2 regions of the Amycolatopsis sp. NPDC051372 genome follow, and region 2 is predicted to be linked to the other one. Evidence: riboswitches for the same ligand, from Rfam matches in the RefSeq annotation. Region 2 holds a riboswitch; the other holds the start of a gene.

Region 1 (3,885 bases), on a different contig from region 2:
ACTGAATTCACGACAAAGTGAGGGGGTATCTCATCGAGGCGGCTGCATGTGCGCGCCGAGGGTGACGAGTCCCGAGGGCGAAAGAAGGCTCAGCCGAGCAGGCCGAGCACCACCAGAACCGCCAGCGTGAACGCCGTGGCGAACATCGTGATCCAGGCGCGCTGGGTGGCGGACAGGGTGGTGGGCGAGTTGTTCATCGCGTGTCCTAGCGGGGGCGGGGCGGGCGGATTCCGCTGGGATAGCGCGCTGATCAAGGGTGGTGTTACGGCCTGTGGTCGAGATCACGGTGGGCGCGGAAAGTGCGCCACAGGACCGCGCCGGCGGAGGCCACCATCAGGGTGAACGCGATGGTGCCGACGACGATTGCCTGGGTCATGGAAAGAGATCCCTCCTCGTGGAACGTACGAAGAGGGGACGTCTCAGACCGCGGAAGGTGTCGCGACAGTAGGGCGCGTCACACGGTGAGCGCGGCGTCGATCTGGCCGGCGAGCGCGAAGTCCTTCGAGGTGAGGCCGCCTTCGGAATGGGTGGAGAGGCGGAAGGTCACCGTGCGCCAGCGGATGTCGATGTCCGGGTGGTGGTCGGCGGCCTCGGCGAGTTCGGCGACGCGGACGACGTAGGCCACGGCGTTCGGGAAGGAAGACAGGGTCACCGAACGGGTGATCGTGGCGCCGTCGCGCTGCCAGTCGGGCACGGTGGCCAGGGCGGACGAGATCTCGGAATCGCTCAGTAGTTGCGCCATGTGTCCAATGGTGAACCCGTTTGGGCTACGCTGCACGGTTGCCACGGGAGTCCGGTACGCCGGGCTGAGAGGCGGGTGCCCGAGACCCGCGACCGTTCGCACCTGATTCCGGATCATGCCGGCGCAGGGAGGCCTGCTCTCCTTGCTCACGGCGAAGTGCAGGAGGGCAGATGATTCCGCGGACCGCACGCACGGTGCTGGGCCTGGCCACGGTCACGGTGCTGGCGAGCGCGTGCTCGCTGTCCGGCGGCTCGGGCGGCGACGCCCAGCAGACCCCGACGGTCACGCTCGTCACCCACGACTCGTTCGTCGCGCCGCAGGACGTGCTCGACGCGTTCCAGCGCCAGTCCGGGATCAAGCTCAAGATCCTCAAGTCGGGCGACGCGGGGGAGCTCACCAACAAGCTGGTGCTCACCAAGGCCAACCCGATCGGCGACGTCGCGTTCGGCGTCGACAACACGTTCGCCTCGCGCGCGCTGAACGAAGGCGTCTTCCAGGCCTACACGAGCCCCGAGGCCGACCGCGGGCCGCAGCGGTACTCGGTGGACCCGCAGCACCGCCTGAGTGCCGTCGATGTCGGCGACGTCTGCGTCAACATCGACCCCGCGTACTTCGCGAGCAAGCACCTGCCCGAACCCAAGACGTACGACGACCTCGCCGACCCGAAGTACAAGGACCTCACCGTCGCCGAGAGCCCCGCCACGGCGTCGCCCGGGCTGGCGTTCCTGCTGGGCACCGTGGCGAAGTACGGCGAGCAGGGCTGGCACGACTACTGGGCCAAGCTCAAGGCCAACGGCGTCAAGGTCGACAGCGGCTGGGAAGAGGCCTATACGAAGAACTTCTCCGGCTCCTCGGGCAAGGGCCCGCGCCCGATCGTGGTCTCGTACGCGTCCTCGCCGGCCGCCGAGATCGGTGACGACGGCAAGCCGCGCACCAAGGCGCTGCTCGACACGTGCTTCCGCCAGATCGAGTACGCCGGCGTCCTCGCGAACACCAAGCAGGTGCCGCAGGCCCAGAAGGTGGTCGACTTCCTGCTCTCGCAGCAGTTCCAGGCGACGGTCGCGGCCAACATGTACGTCTACCCGGCCCGCGAGGGCGTCGACCTGCCCGCCGGCTGGGCCGCGGCCGCGCCGCTGCCGCAGGACCCCGCGACTCTGCCCGCCGACCAGATCCAGGCCGGCCGTGAGAAGTGGATCGGTGAATGGCGCTCGCTCATGGGCGCGTAACGCAGGCGCAGACCGCGCGCACGGCGGGCCTGGCGCTGCTCGGACTGCTGCCCGTCGCGTTCCTGGTCCTGTTCTTCGCCTGGCCGGTCGTCGCGATCCTCGGCCGCGGCTTCTCGGCGGGCGGCGTGGACACCGTCCTGGCCGACGCGCAGACGTGGCAGCTCGCCGCGTTCACGCTGGTCAGCGCCGCCGCTTCGACGGTCGTCGCCGTGGTCGCGGGGCTGCCGGTGGCGTATGTGCTCGCGCGCGTGAAGCTGCCGGGCGTCGGGCTGGCGCGCACGCTGGTGCTGGTGCCGTTCGTGTTGCCGACGGTGGTCGTCGGTCTCGCGTTCCGCGCGTTGTGGCCCGACGGCGGCGTGTTGCCGCTGGTCCTGGCGAACGCGTTTTTCAACGTCGCCGTGGTCGCCCGGACCGTGGCCGGGCTGTGGAGCCACCTCGACCCGCGGGCGACGGAGGCCGCCCGCGCGCTGGGGGCCTCGCCGTGGCGGGCCTTCCGCACGGTGACGTTGCCTGCGCTCGGCCCGGCCGTCGCGTCGGCCGCGGCGGTCGTGTTCCTGTTCTGCGCCACCAGTTTCGGCGTGGTGCTCATCCTCGGCGGCGGCCGCTACCGCACGCTCGAGACCGAGATCTATCTGCGCACGGTCGACCTGCTGGACCTCTCCGGAGCGGCCGCGCTGTCGCTCATCCAGTTCGCCGCCGTCCTCGCCGCGCTCGCACTCGGCGCGATGGCCCGACGCCGCCGCGAGAACGCCGTGAAGCTCAAGCAGTCCGCTCCCCGGCGGCCGAGAAAAGGCGAGTGGTGGACGGTCGGTGCCGCCACGGTCGTGATCGCGCTGCTGATGACGCCGATCGTCGCGCTGCTGGTGGAGTCGGTGTCCACACCGGACGGGTGGAGCCTCGCCGGCTTCCGCGCGCTCGCGAGCACCGGCACGGACGACGCGCTGCAGGTCAGCGGCTGGGTCGCCGCCAAGAACTCGCTCGCCGCGGCCACCGACGCGACGCTGCTCGCGATGACGGTCGGCGTGCTGGCCAGCGTGGTGCTCGTCGCCCTGCGACGCGCACCCGGCCGCCTCGCCCGCGGCATGGGCGAGACGATGGACGCCGCCCTCATGCTGCCGCTCGGCGTCTCCGCCGTGACGGTCGGCTTCGGTTACCTCGTGACGCTTGACGCGCTGCCCGGCGACCTGCGCACGTCACCGCTGCTCGTTCCGCTCGCGCAGGCGCTGGTGATCATCCCGCTGGTCGTGCGGATGATCCTGCCGGTGCTGCGCGCCGTCGACGTGCGGCTGCGCCAAGCCGCGGCCACGCTCGGGGCGAGCCCGGCGCGCGTGTGGCGCGAGATCGACCTGCCGCTCACCGCGCGTTCGCTCGTCGCGGCCGCCGGGTTCGGCTACGTGGTGGCGCTCGGCGAGTTCGGCGCCACGAGCTTCCTCGCCCGACCCGACGCGCCGACGCTGCCCGTGGCCGTCGCGACGCTCATCTCGCGCCCGGGCGAGCTCAACAACCAGATGGCGTACGCCGCGTGCGCGCTGCTCATGGTCGTGACGGTCGCGGCCGTCGCGCTGATCGACCGCTTCGGCTCCGTGCGCGGGCACGGCACGGTGGGGGAGTTCTAGATGGCGCTGGCAGTGCGGGACCTCACGGTCCACTACGGCTCGTTCGCCGCGGTGCGCGACGCGCACCTCGACATCACCGACGGCGAGGTGCTGGCCCTGCTCGGACCGTCCGGCTCCGGCAAGTCGACGCTGCTGCGCGCCATCACCGGCCTCGAGCCCATGACGTCCGGTTCCGTGAGCTGGGACGGCACCGACCTCGCCACCGTGCCCGTGCACCGGCGCGGGTTCGGGCTCGTTTTCCAGGACGGCCAGCTCTTCCCGCACCGCGACGTCGCCGCGAACATCGCGTTCGGCCTGCGCA
Region 2 (3,885 bases):
CCGGGCTGTCGCCGGTGGACGACCCGGCGCAGATGCCGACCGTGCTCCTGCCGCTCGACCCGTCGGAGATGCCGACGGTGCGGATCTCGAAGCTGACCGCGCCGGCCGAGCCCGAGGAATCCTTCGGCGACAAGCTGCGGAAGCTGCGCTGGCCGATCATCATCGGCACGAGCGTGGTCGCCACCGCTATCGCCATCGCCGTGATGGTCGGCGTCGAACTGGCCACCAAGGGCGGCGTCGGTGGCGGGTTCGTCTACCACGGCAACTCGGGCACGAGCCAGCAGCAGAAGCAGGACGACAGCCCGCCCGCGACGTCGGAGAACAGCCCGCCGCCCAGCGAGACCCAGTCGAACACCCCGCCGCCCTCGACCTCGTCTTCGAGCACGTCCACCAGCGAAAGCCCGACGTCTTCAAGCAGCTCGGACAGCGCCCCGCCGCCTTCGAGCACGGGTGGGGCGCCGTCGACCACGCCGAGCGCGCCACAGACGAAGGGCGCGCCCTCGGGCACGCCGAGCCCCTAGCCGAGCTGGGTCTTCAACGCCTGCGCCGCCGCCTTCGGGTCTTCCGCGTCGGTGATGGCGCGGACCACGACGATCCGCGTCGCGCCGGCCGCCAGCACCTCCGGCAGCCGTTCGGTGTCGATGCCGCCGATCGCGAACCACGGCCGGTCGGTACCGGTTTTCGCGCTGGCCCGAACGAGGTCCAGGCCCGGTGCGTACCGGCCGGGTTTGGTCGGCGTCGGCCAGCACGGGCCGGTGCAGAAGTAGTCCACGCCGTCCTCTGCTGCGGCCGCCGTGGCCTGCTGAGGCGAGTGCGTGGAGCGGCCGATCACGACGTCGTCGCCCAGAATGCGGCGCGCGAGCGGCACGGGGATGTCGTCCTGGCCCAGGTGCAGCACGTCGGCTCCCACGGCGAGTGCGACGTCGGCGCGGTCGTTGACCGACAGCAGCGCACCGTGGCGCGCGCACGCTTCGGCGAGCACCTCGAGCGCCGCGATCTCCTGCGCGGCCTCGAGTGGGGCCCCGTTGGTCTTGTCCCGCAGCTGCACGATGTCGACGCCGCCGGCCAGCGCCGCGTCGATGAACTCGGCGAGGTCGCCGCGCGACGAGCGGGCGTCGGTGCACAGGTACAGCCGCGAATCGGCCAGGCGGGTGCGGATCTGTGATCCGGTCAGGGCGGGCATGGCGGGCACGTTACCCGCGCGCTACGGTGGGGTGGTCCGCACGGGAGCCCGAGGCACGGGCTGAGAGGGAGCTGCCGCTCCGACCGTGGAACCTGATCCGGGTCATGCCGGCGCAGGGAGCGTGATTCCATGAATGAGACCCTCACCGTCGTCGGCGGCGGTGTCATCGGCCTGTCCGCGGCTTGGCGCGCGGCGGCCCGCGGCCATCGCGTCACGGTGGTCGATCCGGCCCCCGCGCGCGGCGCGTCCTGGCTGGCCGGCGGCATGCTCGCGCCGGTCACGGAGGCGTGGCCGGGCGAGGAGCACGTGCTCCGCCTGGGCGAGGAGTCGCTGCGGCGCTGGCCCGCGTTCGCGCGGGACCTCGCGGCCGAGGGCACGGACCCTGGGCTCGCTTCGCACGGCACGATCGTGGTCGCGTTCGACAGCGCCGACGCCGGGCACCTCGACATCCTCGCGGAGTACCTGACGTCCCTGGGCCGGGACGTCGAGCGGCTCACCGGGCGGGCGGCGCGGCGGCTCGCGCCCGGCCTGGGTGCGGTGCGCAGCGGGCTGCACGTGCCGGGTGACCTGGCTGTCGACAACCGGAAGCTGCTGACGGCGCTGCTCTCCGCGTGCGCGAAGCGGGGGGTTGAGTTCTCTTCGTTGCGGATCACTTCGCTCGACGACGTGACCGGTCCCGTCGTTCTCGCTGCCGGCGCGTGGACGGGCAAGCTGCACCCGCTGCTGGCCGACGCCGTGCGGCCGCTCAAGGGCGAGATCCTGCGACTGCGGCCGCGTCGGGGCTGCCTGCCGCCCCCGCCGTACACGGTGCGCGCGATGGTGGAGGGCCGGCCGATCTACCTCGTGCCGCGCGCTGACGGCGAGCTGGTGCTCGGTGCGACGCAGTACGAAGCGGGCTTCGACGAGACCGTGACCGCGCGTGGCGTGCGGGAGCTGCTGGAAGGCGGCGAACGGATCCTGCCGGGCATCACGGAGTACGAGCTCGTCGAGATCGCGGCCGGGCTGCGCGCGGGGAGCCGCGATGCGCTGCCGTACATCGGGGAGCTCAGCGAAGGCGTGTACGCGGCGACGGGGCACCACCGCAACGGTCTGCTGATGGCCCCCGTGACCGCCGACGCCGTGGTCGCGTGGCTGGCCGGCGAGGCCCCACCGGACGAGATCGGGGCGGCCGCGCCCGCCCGTTTGCTGCAGAAGGAGCGAGTCTGATGGAGATCAAGGTCAACGGGAGCTGGCGCGAGTTCCCCGACGGCGCCACCGTGTCCGAGGTGCTCGACGCACTCGACGTGACCCGCCAGGGCGTGGCCGTCGCGGTGAACGGCGAGGTCGTGCGCCGGGGCGAGTGGGAGGCGTCGGTGGTGCCGAAGGGCGCGAACATCGACGTGCTGACCGCGGTGCAGGGAGGCTGACGATGGACGACGCTCTGGTCATCGGCGACCACAAGCTGTCGTCGAGGCTGATCATCGGGACCGGTGGCGCCGGAAACCTGTCGGTGCTGGAACGCGCGCTGGTCGCGTCGGGCACCGAGCTGACGACGGTCGCCATGCGCAAGGCCGACGCCGACGGCGGCACCGGTGTGCTCGGCCTCGTGCGACGCCTCGGGATCAAGCTTCTGCCCAACACCGCAGGCTGCCGCACCGCCGCGGAGGCCGTGCTGACCGCGCAGCTGGCCCGCGAGGCGCTCGACACGGACCTCATCAAACTCGAGGTCCACGCCGACGACCGCACCCTGCTACCCGACCCGTTCGAAACCTTGGACGCCGCGGAACAACTGGCGGCCGACGGCTTCACTGTGCTCGCGTACACCAACGACGACCCCGTGCTCGCTCTTCGGCTCGAGGAGGCGGGCTGCGCCGCCGTGATGCCGCTCGGCGCCCCCATCGGCACGGGCCTCGGCATCCGCAACCCGCACAACATCGAGCTCATCGTCGCGCGCGCCATGGTCCCCGTCATTCTCGACGCGGGCATCGGCACCGCTTCCGACGCCTGCCTCGCCATGGAACTCGGCTGCGACGCGGTCCTGCTGTCCACCGCCGTGACGCGCGCCAAGGACCCGGAACGCATGGCCGCGGCCATGCGCGCGGGCGTCGAGGCGGGCCGCCTGGCCCGCGACGCGGGCCGGGTACCGCAGCGCTTCTGGGCGCACGCATCGAGCCCGCCCCGCTGACGGCTGCCGCGCGTGCGCGGTGCAGGTGGGCGACGGCGCGATGGCGAGTTGGGTGCGGCTGTGGAGCTCGCGCGCTTCCGCCCTGCTGGCGGCTGCGGTGCGTGCGCGGTGCAGGTGGGCCATGGCGCGATGGCGAGTTGGGTGCGGCTGTGGAGCCTGCGCGCTTCCGCTCCGCTGACGGCTGCCGTGCTGGTGCCGGCGCAGGTGGGCCACGGGCACGACGCTGAACTGGGTGCCTCGGCGGAGCCCACTCGCCGACGGGATGCGGTCCGTGCTGGGGTGACCCGGCGACTTCGCGGGCCGGTTCGCCGCGAGCCGCCCCACGTGTGCAATCGGCGCTGATTGCGGAGGGCCGCTCTCGGTGAAGGCTGCCGGCCGCGTCGGCGGCGCCGGACCGGTCGGCGGCGGATGTGGCGGCCGGCAAGCCGGACCGCGCGTCGCGATCGGCGTCGGACGCGGCGGCGGAATGCCATCCCGGCCTCGGCGGCTGTGCGTAGGCGGCTCGTTTCGCCCTGCCGGGGTAAACGCGGGTAAGCCG

What was found. A riboswitch is a leader RNA that binds a small molecule or an ion and turns the genes downstream of it on or off. The one in region 2 is predicted to bind thiamine pyrophosphate.
Region 1: it holds a riboswitch for thiamine pyrophosphate, as region 2 does, so the genes downstream of both, AB0M56_RS07925 (thiamine ABC transporter substrate-binding protein) here and thiO (glycine oxidase ThiO) in region 2, are expected to answer to the same signal.

The regions. Positions count from the first base shown of each region.
Region 1 covers NZ_JBFBAF010000004.1:102,362-106,246, reverse strand. Annotated here, with positions in the region: gene AB0M56_RS07930 (4a-hydroxytetrahydrobiopterin dehydratase) at 455-742, opposite strand; TPP riboswitch at 776-889, shown strand; gene AB0M56_RS07925 (thiamine ABC transporter substrate-binding protein) at 913-1,968, shown strand; gene AB0M56_RS07920 (iron ABC transporter permease) at 1,944-3,584, shown strand; gene AB0M56_RS07915 (ABC transporter ATP-binding protein) at 3,585-3,885, shown strand, end outside.
Region 2 covers NZ_JBFBAF010000040.1:1,157-5,041, reverse strand. Annotated here, with positions in the region: gene AB0M56_RS42255 (hypothetical protein) at 1-521, shown strand, start outside; gene thiE (thiamine phosphate synthase) at 518-1,183, opposite strand; TPP riboswitch at 1,214-1,319, shown strand; gene thiO (glycine oxidase ThiO) at 1,313-2,389, shown strand; gene thiS (sulfur carrier protein ThiS) at 2,389-2,589, shown strand; gene AB0M56_RS42235 (thiazole synthase) at 2,592-3,347, shown strand.